4 regions of the Photobacterium satsumensis genome follow, and region 1 is predicted to be linked to each of the others. Evidence: riboswitches for the same ligand, from Rfam matches in the RefSeq annotation. Region 1 holds a riboswitch; each other region holds the start of a gene.
The links. Region 1 has a riboswitch for lysine ahead of L4D79_RS08820 (Na+/H+ antiporter NhaC family protein). Riboswitches for the same ligand answer to the same signal wherever they lie in the genome.
Positions count from the first base shown of each region.

Region 2: another riboswitch for lysine. It lies ahead of lysC (lysine-sensitive aspartokinase 3); the one in region 1 lies ahead of L4D79_RS08820 (Na+/H+ antiporter NhaC family protein).
Region 3: another riboswitch for lysine. It lies ahead of L4D79_RS19350 (Na+/H+ antiporter NhaC family protein); the one in region 1 lies ahead of L4D79_RS08820 (Na+/H+ antiporter NhaC family protein).
Region 4: another riboswitch for lysine. It lies ahead of L4D79_RS10260 (Na+/H+ antiporter NhaC family protein); the one in region 1 lies ahead of L4D79_RS08820 (Na+/H+ antiporter NhaC family protein).

Region 1 is NZ_JAKJSK010000006.1:1,926,697-1,930,355, forward strand. It holds gene L4D79_RS08815 (saccharopine dehydrogenase) at 1-37, opposite strand, end outside; gene L4D79_RS08820 (Na+/H+ antiporter NhaC family protein) at 80-1,576, opposite strand; lysine riboswitch at 1,715-1,891, opposite strand; gene cspE (transcription antiterminator/RNA stability regulator CspE) at 2,315-2,524, opposite strand; gene L4D79_RS08830 (NupC/NupG family nucleoside CNT transporter) at 2,902-3,659, opposite strand, start outside.
Region 2 is NZ_JAKJSK010000014.1:6,643-10,301, reverse strand. It holds gene L4D79_RS24060 (pyridoxal-phosphate-dependent aminotransferase family protein) at 1-1,119, opposite strand; lysine riboswitch at 1,376-1,562, shown strand; gene lysC (lysine-sensitive aspartokinase 3) at 1,671-3,053, shown strand; gene metH (methionine synthase) at 3,156-3,659, opposite strand, start outside.
Region 3 is NZ_JAKJSK010000009.1:180,569-184,227, forward strand. It holds gene L4D79_RS19340 (lytic murein transglycosylase) at 1-510, shown strand, start outside; gene L4D79_RS19345 (H-NS family histone-like protein) at 790-1,185, opposite strand; lysine riboswitch at 1,556-1,739, shown strand; gene L4D79_RS19350 (Na+/H+ antiporter NhaC family protein) at 1,839-3,434, shown strand; gene L4D79_RS19355 (thymidine kinase) at 3,620-3,659, shown strand, end outside.
Region 4 is NZ_JAKJSK010000006.1:2,273,356-2,277,014, forward strand. It holds gene L4D79_RS10255 (3-keto-alpha-glucoside-1,2-lyase-like domain-containing protein) at 1-281, shown strand, start outside; gene L4D79_RS10260 (Na+/H+ antiporter NhaC family protein) at 368-1,954, opposite strand; lysine riboswitch at 2,038-2,208, opposite strand; gene L4D79_RS10265 (BCCT family transporter) at 2,396-3,659, shown strand, end outside.

The DNA.
Region 1 (3,659 bases):
CTTTTACTTCATCTCTTAGCCAAAATAGTGTGTTCATCATCAATCCTTTATAAACAGACGCTTTCTAAGCAATCGCTTCTTAAGCGGTAATAGGGCTTACTGAAGCCTGACGGCGCACCATCAAAACAATCAAAGCAATTTGCAGTAATGCCGCCAACAAAATGGTATACGGGCTACGGGTGATCTCGGCGACCATAAAACCAATACTGGCAGTCACACCAGTCAAAATGGCATACGGGAACTGGGTACGGACATGGGATACATGATCACACCCGGTAGACATCGAACTTAAAATCGTTGTATCTGAAATCGGTGAAGAATGATCCCCCAGCATGCCGCCACTCAAAGCTGCGCCAATACAAATCAGCGGGTCAGCCCCCAGAGCGCTGGCAACCGGTACAGCAATGGGGATCAAGATAGCAAAGGTGCCCCACGACGATCCCGTCGCCACCGAGATAAAACTGCCGATAATAAAAATCATTGCTGGCAGCAAGAATACCGGCAGACGGTCATTCATTACCTGGCTGATATAATCCCCAGTCCCCAGAGACTTACAGATATCACCCAAGGTCCATGCCAGTAGCAAGATAATCAAAATTAGCATGATCCGCTGCATTCCCGACACAAAAGTGTTGAAGGCTGTCGAAGCGGTCATAGTTTTGGTATAGGCGTAGTAGGCAATCGCTGTTACCGAGGCAATCAGATAGCTGGTTCCCAATGATGTGCGGATCACAGGTCCATTGATTGTGCCGTGCAGGTGGTAATTGTAGGTAAACAAGGCAATCAGCGAGCCAAACAGCACAGCCAGTGGTAGGACTATCAGTGAAATACGACCAGATTTAACCGGCTGCTCTTGGCCTGACGATGGCACACTCACCTCCGTCTGCTGGCGGGCTTGTTGCTCTGCTTCAGCCATCGGGCCCCAATCTTTTTTCAACATCGCATAAACAGGGACACTGAAAAGCGCCAGCAATGCATAGAGCTGATAGGGGATCACCTGCAAGAACGTCGTGAAACCATCGACTTGCTGGCCCATATTATCGAAAGCGTTTTCAATCAACCCTTGCGAATAGACCCCCCAGCTGATGATAGGGATCAGCACACAAACCGGTGACGAGGTCGAGTCGATAATGAACGCCAGTTTTTCTTTGCTCAATTTGAGCTTCTGATAGATTGGCGAGAACATCGGGCCAAGGATAAGCGAATTGCCCGAGTCGGTGAAAAAGATCCCAATCCCGGTCGCCCATGTCGCCAACTGGGCTTTGATCGGGGATGACACATAACGGGTGGCCATGGTCGAGAACGCTGCCATACCACCACTTTGCTCGACCAGATAGATAAAGCCTGAAATGATGGTAATAACAATAATGATCTGGGCGTTGCTACCTGAGGCGAGCTGGGTAAACGGCCCATCAGACAGGAACATCAGCGCAGTATCAACGGGATGGCCCTTAGTTAAAATCAGCATACCGCTGATCACTGCCACTCCCAGCGCCAAAACAACATGCCGAGTGGTAAAGGCGAGTATCAATGCCAGCACCGCGGGTACGATGGACAACAATCCGTAATCAGCCATTCGTAGACTTCTCCTGAAAAAACAACATCAAGGTACTTTTATACCCAGTGAATTTAGTATCGAGGAGGGGTGTATAGAAACACGGGCAGACAAAGGCTGTACGAAATCGGTAGGTGAACTTACCTGTTCGATGACAAAAATTGCTGTAGCTCCCCACCCAAACAAGGTCTGGATGACAGTGCTGTTCCTATTAAGAACAACCCCAGCAGCACGGCTGACAACCGATACTACTTCGGCATTGGCTCCTTTCATTTAGCTTCTCTGGCTGTCGGCCTTCACTAAACTACTGTTAGGCAATGCGCCTCTACTAACTAGCGAGACTGAATAACTTCTCGCGCTACAATGAATAAAACACAATTTTCGCCAAACCAAACAGAATTGACCACAAACCGTGAGCAAGATCACACAAACAATTCTTTAAAACATTAATTTAACATCACTAAACACTATAAAAGCACACCATTGAAGGTTAAATCACCATAACGATCGACTTCCGGCCGCTCTGATAGTTTGATATGAATACATACCGAGAACCATGACATGGCTGTTAAGATTAGTTTGAACAAATAAGCAGCTAGAGATGTTATCGCAATAGTTTTGGTTGCATATTTACGCAACTAAAGGAAAACAGGGAATAGGTAAAGAAAAGGAGAAGGAGAAGGAGAAATGCGGATCAGATATGACAGATATAAAAAATGCCGGCCTAAGCCAGCATTTTATCACAAAGTAAGTTTCGACTTACAGAGCTACAACGTTTGCAGCTTGTGGGCCTTTTTGACCTTGTTCTACGTCAAAAGAAACCTTTTGACCTTCAGCAAGAGTCTTGAAGCCTTCAGAAGCGATAGCGCGGAAGTGTACGAATACATCAGCACCGCCGTTTTCTTGAGTGATGAAACCGAAACCTTTCTCTTCGTTGAACCACTTAACGATACCAGTTGACTTAGACATAGACTGCCCCTTATAAATTCATTAATAAACTAATCGCATTATGCGATATGATAGGTTAGTGAATTATTTAATGTTACGTTCAATCTAAGGGAAACAGTGAGATACAGTACGATAACGTAAAAGTAGCTAAAGGTTTAACTTGTACTTGATGTTGCATTGAATAACTCTTTGTTCTAAAGAACGAGACGAATATTAACAGCTGAGCGCTTTATGTACAGCATTATTTTTAAAAAAATCAAAAAAAAATCAAAATCAGTAAGATCTCCGCTCATAAACCCAGTGTAAACCCGCCATAACCACTGAGATCCCCCTATATAAAGTAGCCAAGCAACATAAATTTACTCGGCTATCCGTATGCAACGACAGAAAAGAGGAACCTAAAACGAGAAAAAGAAGCCCGCAATCGTCGCACTCATAAGGTTTGACATGGTGGCGGCAAAAATCGCCGACATACATAGCGTCGAAATTTCATGACGACGCTTAGGTGCCATCGTACCTAATCCCCCCAGCAGCATTGCCGCGGCGGCAAAGTTCGCAAAGCCACACAATGCAAACGTGATTATGGCGGTACTACGAGTCGATAGCTCAGTCACTGCTAGGTACTCAGTGAAATTCACATAAGCGACAAACTCATTAAGCACCAACTTCTGGCCTATAAACGATGCCGATACCATTGCCTCGTCAAATGGGATACCAATAATCACCGCGACCGGATAGAACAAATAGCCAAGCAAGTACTCCAGCGACAATTCAGGCAAGCCGATATAGCTACCCACACCGCCAAGCATGCCGTTGACCAAGGCAATCAAGCCAATAAACGCAAGTAGCATAGCACCGACATTCAATGCCAGCATGAGTCCGCTGGATGCCCCTGCAGCGGCAGCATCAATGACATTGGCCGGTTTTTCTATTGATACATCTTCTTCAACCGTTTCACTACTTCGCTCCTCGGTTTCTGGCACCAATATTTTGGCGAACAACAAACCACCCGGCGCCGCCATGAATGACGCAGCAATCAGGTATTGCATATCAACCCCCATTGCCGCGAAGCCACCTAATACCGTGCCAGCAATCGAGGCTAAACCACCACACATCACTGCGAACAGTTCAGAACGGCTCAGGCGATTAATATAGG
Region 2 (3,659 bases), on a different contig from region 1:
TCACTTCAGCGTGGTTTCCAACGCCCGTAAACACAACGCGACATTTTCGCTTCGGGCTGCATAGCCCATCAGCCCAATACGCCATGCTTTACCCGCCAAAGCACCGAGGCCAGCACCAATTTCCAGGTTGTAGCGCTCCAGCAAGGTCTTCCTCACCTCGGCGTCATCAATACCCTCGGGAATATATACGGCATTAAGCTGTGGCAAGCGGTGGGCTTCATCAACCACAAATTCAATCCCTAATTGCTCTAGACCTTCACGCAACTCCAGATGGGCATCTTTATGACGCTGCCAGGCATTTTCCAAGCCTTCATTTTGCAGTAGAACCAAGGCTTCATGCAGTGCATACAAACTGTTCACCGGCGCGGTATGATGATAGCTTCGCTTGCCTTCTCCACTCCAGTAACCCAGCACCAAGCTCTGATCCAAAAACCAGCTCTGGACAGGCGCCTGACGGCTTTGGATCTTGGCGACGGCTTTCTCAGAGAAAGTCAGTGGTGACAAGCCCGGAACACAAGATAAGCACTTCTGGCTGCCAGAGTACACCGCATCAAGTTGCCATTCATCCACCAGCAAGGGCACGCCACCGAGCGATGTCACGGCATCGACAATCGTCAGGCAATCATGCTCACGGGCCAGTTTGGCAATCGCCTCTGCATCGGTCAAAGCACCAGTAGAGGTTTCGGCATGGACAAAGGCCACGATTTTGGCATCTGGGTGGCTCTCGAGCGCTTGGGCAACCAAAGCAGGATCAACAGGCTCGCCCCAGTTATTATCAACCATAACCGCAACACCACCGCAGCGCTCGACATTCTCACGCATCCTGTCACCAAACACGCCATTACGGCAGACAATCACTTTGTCACCCGGCTCTACCAAATTAACAAAGCAGGCTTCCATACCGGCACTACCCGGCGCAGAAACCGCAATGGTAAAGGTATTTTGAGTTTGGAAGGCATACTGTAGCAGTTGCTTGAGCTCATCCATCATGCCGATGAATAGTGGATCTAGGTGGCCAATGGTCGGACGGCTCAGGGCCTGTAGCACCTGTGGGTAAATATCCGATGGACCGGGCCCCATAAGGGTGCGTTGTGGTGGATAGAAACTACCAATCGTCATTTTTATCTTTCTCCCTGGCGGTAAGCGTGGCATTCGCCTCATTATTGTAAGGTACTGATTGACTATATCAGTATTAGGCTAATTATGCTTATCCCAAATCATAACCCCCTTGTAGCACATAGCTCCCCTGGATACTTGTGACAATTTTTTGCAATTTTTATGCATATTTTATTTCTGTGCAATTGACAACGGACTAGGAAATCCGGTTCAATATAGATCGTTTTTTGTTCATCCTGAGGAAAGGTTTTTCTCAGGTGAAGACAGAAGAGGAGCGTTACCCAGGTATCTGGATTGCGGGGCCCCACCCCAAAGCAGTCTTGAGAGGGGGAGTAACGCCGAGATACAACATGACAGGGGGCATGGAGTATCGGCTACGAAGGTTGAATCCTTCTGGCTGTCATCTATTCACTATGGTAATGAATAGATGGGGAGCTTCTGGTTGTTGTACCGGTTTACATCTTGCCTTTTTGCTCTCCTGACTTTTTGTCGGGACTACCATCCCGAGCCCCCTGTGAATTGCGTTTTGACTTTTTATTACTGGGAGACTCGTTGTGAGCTTTGTCGAAAATAACTTTACTGTTCCTCCACCGATAACCGTAGCGAAATTTGGCGGTACTAGCGTAGCCGATCATGCCGCCATGAGCCGAAGTGCCACGATCATCAAGGATAATCCTGCTGCCAAAGTAGTATTGATCAGTGCCTGTTCCGGCGTTACCAACCTGTTAGTTGAACTTGCAAATGGAATTGCCGATAACGAGCAGCGCTCCCAACGGCTACAGCAATTAAAATCGATACACCAAAACATTATCGACAAACTGGCCCGTCCGGAAGCCGTTGCTGACCACATAGAACAATTAATCAATACCGTGGCTAGTCTCGCAGAGCTGGCGGCCGATGCCCCTTCGACCAAGCTGACCGATCAATTGGTTGCCCATGGCGAATTGTTGTCGACCCACCTGTTTAGCCAAATTCTCAACGAAATGGGGGCTCCAGCCCAACGTTTCGATATTCGCTCCGTGATGCGCACTGACGGCCAGCATGGTAAAGCCATACCGGATGTCGATACTATCCGTCAGCTTGCCGATGAACAACTCCAGCCACTGCTGGAAAAAGACACCGTTATCGTTTCCCAAGGCTTTATCGGCTCAAGCCGTGAAGGCGAAACCACCACGTTAGGCCGCGGCGGCAGTGATTACAGTGCAGCCTTGGTCGCCGAGGCTATCAGCGCGGAAACTCTGGAAATATGGACCGATGTACCGGGTATGTATTCCACAGACCCGCGTATCACAAGCAATGCCAAGCCAATCAGCGAGATTAGCTTTAGCGAAGCGTCTGAAATGGCCAACTTCGGGGCGAAAATCCTTCATCCATCAACTCTGTTGCCTGCGGTCCGCCAACAAATCCCTGTCTTTATCGGTTCATCCAAAGCACCTGAACAAGGTGGCACCTGGATCCGCCAGCAAGTCAGCGAACCACCGAAATTCAGGGCTCTGGCACTGCGCTGTAATCAAACGATGGTAACCCTGACCAGCCTGAACATGTTCCATGCCTATGGCTTCCTGTCAGAGGTCTTTCGTATTTTGGCCGAACACAAAATCTCGGTCGACTTGATCACCACCTCAGAAGTCAGTGTGTCACTCACTCTGGATCAGACCGATACAGGAGGAGGCGCGCCTAGCCTACCAGAGAGCGCTATGGATCAGCTTAGCCAGCTATGCCGAGTAGACGTCGAGCAAGATCTTTGCCTGGTTGCATTGATCGGTAACGATCTTGGTGATGCCCCTGGCGCTGCAACCCAGGTATTCAGTCGCCTGGAACAATACAGCCCACGCATGATCTGCTTTGGTGCCAGCACCCACAACCTGTGCTTCCTGGTCAAAAACAAAGAGTCGCGGGAAGTGATTAAGGTCTTGCACCACGGGCTATTCGAGTAATCGTATATCTCAGGATGGGACAGAAAATAAGAAAAAGGCGCTCAATGAGCGCCTTTTTTAGTTTTGATGACCCGTCCTAAAAGGCGGGTCCATTAACCATAACTAGTTATTCAGATTCGGACCCAGCCATTTTTCAGCCTCAGCGAGATCCCACCCTTTGCGATCAGCATAGCTGTCTCGCTGATCGTTCTGGATCTGGGCGATTGCAAAATAGCGCGAATCCGGGTGGGAGAAGTACCAACCCGATACCGAGGCGCCCGGCCACATGGCGTAGCTGGTTGTCAGTGACATGTCGATCGTCTCTTCGACGTTTAACAACTCCCACAAGCTGCCCTTTTCGGTATGCTCCGGACAGGCCGGATATCCCGGAGCCGGTCGGATCCCTTGGTATTTCTCACGGATCAGATCGTCGTTGGACAAATCCTCATCTGGCGAATAGCCCCAAATATCCTTACGCACCTGCTCGTGAAGGTACTCGGCAAAGGCTTCAGCCAAGCGATCAGCAATCGCTTGGATCATAATGGCATTGTAGTCATCACCTGCCGCCTTATAGGCATCAGCCAGCTCACGCTCACCAATCCCACCGGTTACTGCAAAGGCGCCGAT
Region 3 (3,659 bases), on a different contig from region 1:
CAGGTAATGGCGGCGCTGGAAATATTGGATGCTGGTCATATTAGCCCTGAAAACATGAAGGGCTCTTGGGCGGGGGCGATGGGGCAACCTCAGTTTATGCCGACGTCATTTTTGTCTTATGCAGTTGATGGCAATAATGACGGAAAGATTGATATCTGGCAGACAGAGGCTGATGTTTTTGCCTCTGCCGCGAATTATTTAAAAAAAGCGGGCTGGGATGATCAATATACTTGGGGTCGACAAGTTTCATTATCGGCTTCTATCGATGATTCGTTGCTGGGGGTCGAAAAGAGCAAAGCCAAAACGCTAGCAGATTGGCAACGACTAGGCGTTCGTCGTTTGAATGGCCAGGCTTTACCGAATGTTGATATTGATGCGTGGCTTATTCAACCGGATGATAAGCATGGCCGGGCCTACTTGATCTACGGTAATTACCAATCCTTACTGAAATGGAACCGCTCACACTATTTCGCTTTGGCGGTAAGTCATTTAGCCGACCAAATCCGCTAAAGCCACAATATGACAAAGAAGCCAGACCAAGAGGTCTGGTTTTTTATACTTTAAAGAAAGTAACGAGCTTCTCTATAATCGTAACGATGACTCAAAATTAACGACTCATTATTGGGTGTTATTAACTCATCGAGTTAATTTTGTCATGGTTATGTGATTGGTGTTGTTGATTTTTACCATTAACATCAAAATGTTACATTTTTCCAGAACATTTTTTCCTAGCAATAAAAAAACCCGGCAAAGCCGGGTTTTTAGATATTCGCAAGATAATTTGAATGATTAGATTTCAAATTCTTCTAGAGACTTGCCGTCATCAAGTGCTTTTTTAAGAGCGCTTGGTGTACGACCTTGGCCAGTCCAAGTTTTCTCATCACCATTTTCATCTAGGAAACGGTATTTAGCTGGACGCTGTGCACGTTTCGCTTTAGGTGCTTTATTTAGAGTCGCTAGAAGCTCTTCTGGGTCAATACCGTCAGCAAGAAGCATTTCACGGTATTGAGCTAGCTTCTCGGTACGTTCTTTTTCTTTAGCGACTTCTTCAGCTTCAGACTCTTCACGCTCAGTAACAACAGTTTGAAGTTTTTCTAGCGCTTCCTGTAGTTGCTCAAGAGAATATTCACGAGAAAGAGCGCGTAGGCTGCGAAGGTTAAGTAGCGCTTTCATTGCATCAGACATTTTTTATTTCCTGTAGGCCTAAAACTATAAATTAATAATAGCAGTGACAATTCAATAATTGCAATAATAATACTTTTAATACGGCGATGCCAATTAAAAAATGAAGGGTTCATTTATTTTTTCGCAAATTATCGGGTTCATTTCTCATTTGTAATAGAATGTAATGCTCAAGATGAGTAAATATTCTTATCTACAATCAACAGAAGCTGTTAAATAATTGCCATCAATTTCATATGTAATGAGTATGAAAATTTGCTTTCAACTGCCTGATTCTTGTTACTCATCGCAAGACTATTCACTATTTGTGTCATTTTTTTCACATTAACTGGTTGCATTTGGATGTCTATTCCGTAGAATTGACCAGACCTAGACTAAGGGTAGAGGCGCATCGTCTATTAGTAGTAAATCGGAGGGTGATTCCGGTGAGGATTTACGAAAGGAGCCGTTGCCGAAGTAAGCTCGGACTATCAAACCAGCTTGCTGGGGTTGTCACCAAATAGGGACAACACTGCCATAGTATATAATTACATTAACTATGGAGCGCTACTGTGGAGTCGGAAAAGGGGTACCTCCCTTCCTTTTACTCTTCTATACACGACAAGATGTGGTGTAAAACAGTAGATCTCCAACCAGGATCGGTTGTAGTCGAGATCATGAATATTGTAGATTTTTCCCATTCCGCCATGTCACTGTTGCCACCTTTGGTTGCATTGGGCTTGGCAATCCTTACACGACGCGTTTTAGTTTCTTTGGGTGTAGGTGTCCTTCTGGGCGCATTCCTGCTGACTGATTTTTCGGTTGGTGGCACCGCAAGCTATATTGGTACCACGGTTAAAGGGCTGTTTATTGATGACGGCGCCATTAACAGCTGGAACATGAGTATCGTCGCCTTCCTTATTTTGCTGGGTATGACCACAGCATTGCTGACACTTTCTGGCGGTACCCGTGCATTTGCCGAGTGGGCACAAACCAAAATCAAGAGCAAGCGTGGTGCTAAATTGCTGGCTGCTTTCTTGGGTGTGTTTATTTTTGTTGATGATTACTTCAATAGCTTGGCGGTCGGTTCGATCTCACGCCCAGTGACAGATCGTTTTTATGTATCCCGAGCCAAACTGGCGTATATCCTTGATTCAACAGCAGCACCAATGTGTGTGCTAATGCCTGCTTCAAGCTGGGGTGCCTACATTATCACCTTGATTGGCGGTATTTTGGCAACACATGGCGTCACAGAGTACACCCCGCTGGGTGCATTCGTACAGCTGGCTCCAATGAATTTCTATGCAGTTTTTGCCCTGCTGATGGTATTCGTGGTGGCGTGGTTCCAAATTGATGTTGGCCCGATGAAAAAGCATGAGCTAGAAGCAAGCCATTGCCGCGGCTTCGATGAAGGCGATGACGACAGCCGTGCCAAGGATCTGAACGACGAGCTAGAAATTGAAGAAAGCAAAAATGGCCGTGTTGCTGACCTTATCATGCCAATTGTGACCCTGATTGTAGCCACTTTCTTCTTTATGATCTTTACGGGCTACCAAGCACTGGCTGCTGATGGCCTTGCATTTAGCGTTCTGGGTGCCTTTGAGAACACCGATGTGGGTATGTCTCTGGTATACGGTGGCCTGGTTGGTTTTGCGGCCGCGCTAATCCCGGTATTCCGCCAGCGTATCCCGATGGCTGATGTCACGTCTACGCTGTGGATCGGGGCGAAGTCGATGTTCGGTGCGATTTTAATCCTGCTGTTTGCATGGAGCATCGGTTCGGTGATCAGCGATATGGCAACGGGCAAATACCTGTCGACGATGGTGGAAGGTAATATTAGCCCTATGTTGTTGCCGGCTATCCTATTCTTGCTTGCTGGATTGATGGCATTCTCTACCGGTACCTCATGGGGTACGTTCGGTATCATGCTACCAATCGCCGGTGATCTGGCTGCTGCAACGGATATCATGCTAATGCTACCTATGCTCGGTGCCGTATTGGCGGGCTCTGTATTCGGTGACCATTGTTCTCCTATTTCGGATACCACAATTCTGTCGTCAACCGGTGCACGCTGTCACCACATTGATCACGTATCAACGCAGTTACCGTACGCGTTGTCGATGGCGGTGGTATCAACCATTGGTTTCTTGGTACTTGGTTTCACGAGCTCTCTGGCTGTGTCGTTCCTAGCGGCAACCGTAGCCTTTATCGTGGCTTGTGCTGGACTGTCGTGGCTATCTCGCCGCCCTCAGGAAGCAACAGCAAACGCTTAAAACTGACGGTTTGAATATGAAAAGAGCCTGTATTTGATACAGGCTTTTTTTATTTCAGCGAGATGTGAGGTTTGACCGATATCCAGTTACAAAGAAGTTGAGCTTGCTCCTTTCAATCTGAAGGGCTTTTCTGTAGCATCTCGGCTGATTTTTTCACGCACCAATCGTATTACTAGGGAAGCTTAATGGCCCAGATGTATTTCTATTACTCGGCAATGAATGCGG
Region 4 (3,659 bases), 350 kb from region 1:
TAACGATTCAATATTTCTCCTACCCTGATCACTCAGGAGATGTGCTCAGGGAAACCGCTCCGGGCCAATATGAAAGCGCCGCTAACATTCGTCCCGGTCAGTGGTTTAAATTGACGGCTGAGATAAACAATAACCAAGCTATTTTTTATATTGATGGAGAGAAGGTGCTGGTGGTGGATCGGCTGTTCCATGGCTCGGAACACAAAGGGGTGATAGGGCTTATCACCCAGCCGGGTAACAATGCCTATTTCTCTGACTTGAAAATCAAGCACAGCCAGTAAGCGCAGCAAAGAGACAAAGATCGGCTGATAAACAAAGAGCAAGGCCCATGGCCTTGCTCTTTTGGTAATCGTATTGAGGTGCTGTGTTAGCCAGTCACAGGCTCGGCAGCCATAACGGGCTTGCTTTTGCGAACCGCAAAGGCACAGAAGGCTAAGAACCAGAGGCTACTAACGGCAACACCTGCCCAAGCTGAATGGGTGTAACCGATGGCGAGGTAACCCAGTAGGGCACCGAACGCGACCGAGCATGCGTAAGGTAGCTGGGTCATTACATGGTCCATATGGTGACAGCCTGCACCGGTCGCCGACAGGATACTGGTGCTTGAAATTGGTGAGCTGTGATCACCAAATACCGCACCTGCCAACACAGCAGACAGCATAGGAAGTAGGAGTGCAATGTCACTGGCAGCGGCAATATCACCGGCGAGTGGTAGCATGATACCGAAGGTACCCCAGCTGGTCCCGGTCGCAAATGCCATGGCACAAGACAGTAGGAAGACAACCGCTGGAAGCAGCTCAACAGGCAGGTTTCCGTTTGACATAGAAGCCAGGTAAATACCGGTTTGCATGTCACGGACAACTGAACCGATCGTCCAAGCAAAGAACAAGATCACAATAGCGGGCATCATCGCTGAAATGCCTTGTGGTGCCGCTTTCATCCAAGAATCTTTGCCAAGTTTCAAACGCAGGGCTAGGGCAATAGAAACCACAAGGCTACAGATCGCACCGTATACCAGTGATGAGCCGACATCGGTGTTTTCAAATGAACCGATCACGCTGAAGGCCTCGCCATTAGCGGCAAGTACATCAGCGCCAGATTGCACCATGAAAAATACCGTCGCCATCGTTAGGGTTAGGATGGGCAATACCATGTCGATCATGCCGCCTTTGGCAGATTCAGGTACCTCAACCTCCAAACCTGCAGGCTTGCCTTTGGACTCATCCCATAGTTTGCCTTCTAGCGCCCATTTCTCATGCTTGCGCATTGGACCGATATCAAGTTGGAAAGCAATAACGCACAGCACCATGACCAAAGTGAAGACCGCATACAGGTTCATTGGCATCATCTCGACAAAGGCCGAGATTGGGCTCTGATCTGTCACGCCGTGCGCCACCATGATACCGCCCACCAAGGCGATGATGTAGGCACCCCATGACGAGATAGGCATCAGTACACAAACCGGTGCCGCGGTTGAATCAAGCAGGTAGGCCAATTTTGCACGTGAAATGTTGAAACGGTCGGTAACCGGACGACAGATTGCCCCTACAGATAGGCTGTGGAAGAAGTCATCGATGAAGAAGATAAAGACCATCAAACCGGTGAGGGACTTGGCACTGCGGCGATCTTTACAGCGTACCGCTGCCCAGTCGGCAAACGCTTGGGTTGCACCGGATACGCTCATCAAGCTGATCAGCGCACCAAGCAGCAGCATGAAGATGATCATGTTGACGTTGTCACCATTCAGTGCACCATCAACCCAGACAATCGCCAGCACTTTTTCAACCAGGTACTGCAGTGACTCAAGCGGTGAATATTGGTTTAGCATCATGGCACCGGCAAAGATACCTGAGCCAAGGGAAAGCAAAACCCGCCTAGTAGTGACTGCAAGGATAACAGCCAGCATGGCTGGGACAACGGACATTAGCGAGTCCGAAAAATCTACAAGGTTCATGATCTCATCACACCTACAACTTAAAGGTGGAGATCTACCGAAAGGAAGTGTAACTAAGACGCAGAAAGGTATGACTTGTTACCCCTTCAGGTAGCGCTCCATAGGTAAATACTATGGCAGTTCTGTGCCTATTTGACACAGACCCAGCGACTGAGTTGATAGCTGCAGTCACTTCGGCGCTGACTCCTTTCTCCGGCTTCACAGGTATCACCCTCTGCTCGGTTACTCTTAGGCAGCGCGCCTCTACTGATTTAGGGAATATCACCGTCAATCCTACTGGAATTAGGTGATAAGTCGAACATTATATACGGCTGAATAATTATGTCAGCTAATAATCAGCTTTTTTCATCGTGTTCATTAGAATGTTGGTTTGAAGCGTTAGGCCCTTTTCTCGGATTATCTCAGTTACCCATTACAGGGATTTAATCTTAAGGAGCTACCGTGTTTTCTCGCAAACACTTTGAATTGATCGATAAACCCACCTTCTTCGGGGCGCTGGGCATGTTGATCTCGGTTGTGGTGCCTTTGCTGCTGTTTCCAGTACAAGGTGCTGAATGGATTGCTATCGCCAAAACGTTTATGACTGACAAATTAGGGTTCCTATATTTGTCGCTCGGTGTCGCTGCATTTTTCTTTATGATTTACATCGTTTTTTCCGACATCGGCCAAATCAAATTGGGTGATCCTGATGAAAAGCCTGAATTTACCACGGCTTCATGGGCAGCGATGCTGTTCTGTGGGGGGATCGGTGCCAGTATCTTGTACTGGGGAACGATAGAGTGGGCGTATTATTACCAAGCGCCTCCGTTCCAGCTTGAGCCGGGGAGTGAAGAGGCGGTTCGCTGGGCCGCAACCTACGGTTTGTTCCATTGGGGGCCGATTGCTTGGTCCATCTACTTGGTGCCAGCCTTGCCGATTGCGTATTTCTTTTATGTCCGTAAGCAGCCAGTACTGAAGGTATCAGCGGCGTTGATGCCAGTCATTGGTGAAGCCCGTAGTTATGGTTGGTTGGGTAAAGTCATTGATGTGTTGTTTATCTTTGGTCTGCTCGGTGGTGGTGCGACAACCCTTGGCCTCGCTGCCCCCTTGATCACAGAAGGTGCCAACTACCTGTTTGGTGTACCAAAAGATACCGTGACCCAGATTATTGTTTTGATGCTTTGTACCGCGATATTTGCCTATTCGGCTTATGCCGGGATGGAAAAAGGGATCAAATTCCTCAGTAATATCAACTTCTGGGGCGCGCTTGGTTTATTGGCCTTTGTGTTGATTTCAGGCCCAACCATTTTCATGCTGGAAACAGGGCTTGATTCACTGGGCCGTATGCTGTCGAATTTCTTTGTGATGGCAACATGGGCCGAGCCTTTCGGTGGCTATGGCTCGTTTGAGAATACCCATTTCCCGCAGGATTGGACCATTTTCTATTGGGCGTGGTGGCTGGTGTTCGCACCGAGTATGGGGTTGTTTGTAGCCAGGATTTCACGTGGCCGTACAATCAAGCAAATGGTAACGGGGTCGATCTTCTTTGGCTCGATGGGCTGCTTCTTGTTCTTCATGATTTTGGGTAACTACGGTCTGTCATTGCAGTTGTCTGGTGCTCTAGATGTCGTTGGTATCCTCAATAGTGAAGGGGCGACTAAGGCCATTTTCTCAATTCTTGAGCAACTGCCTTACAGCACAGCGGTTATTGCCGCGTTCACGCTAT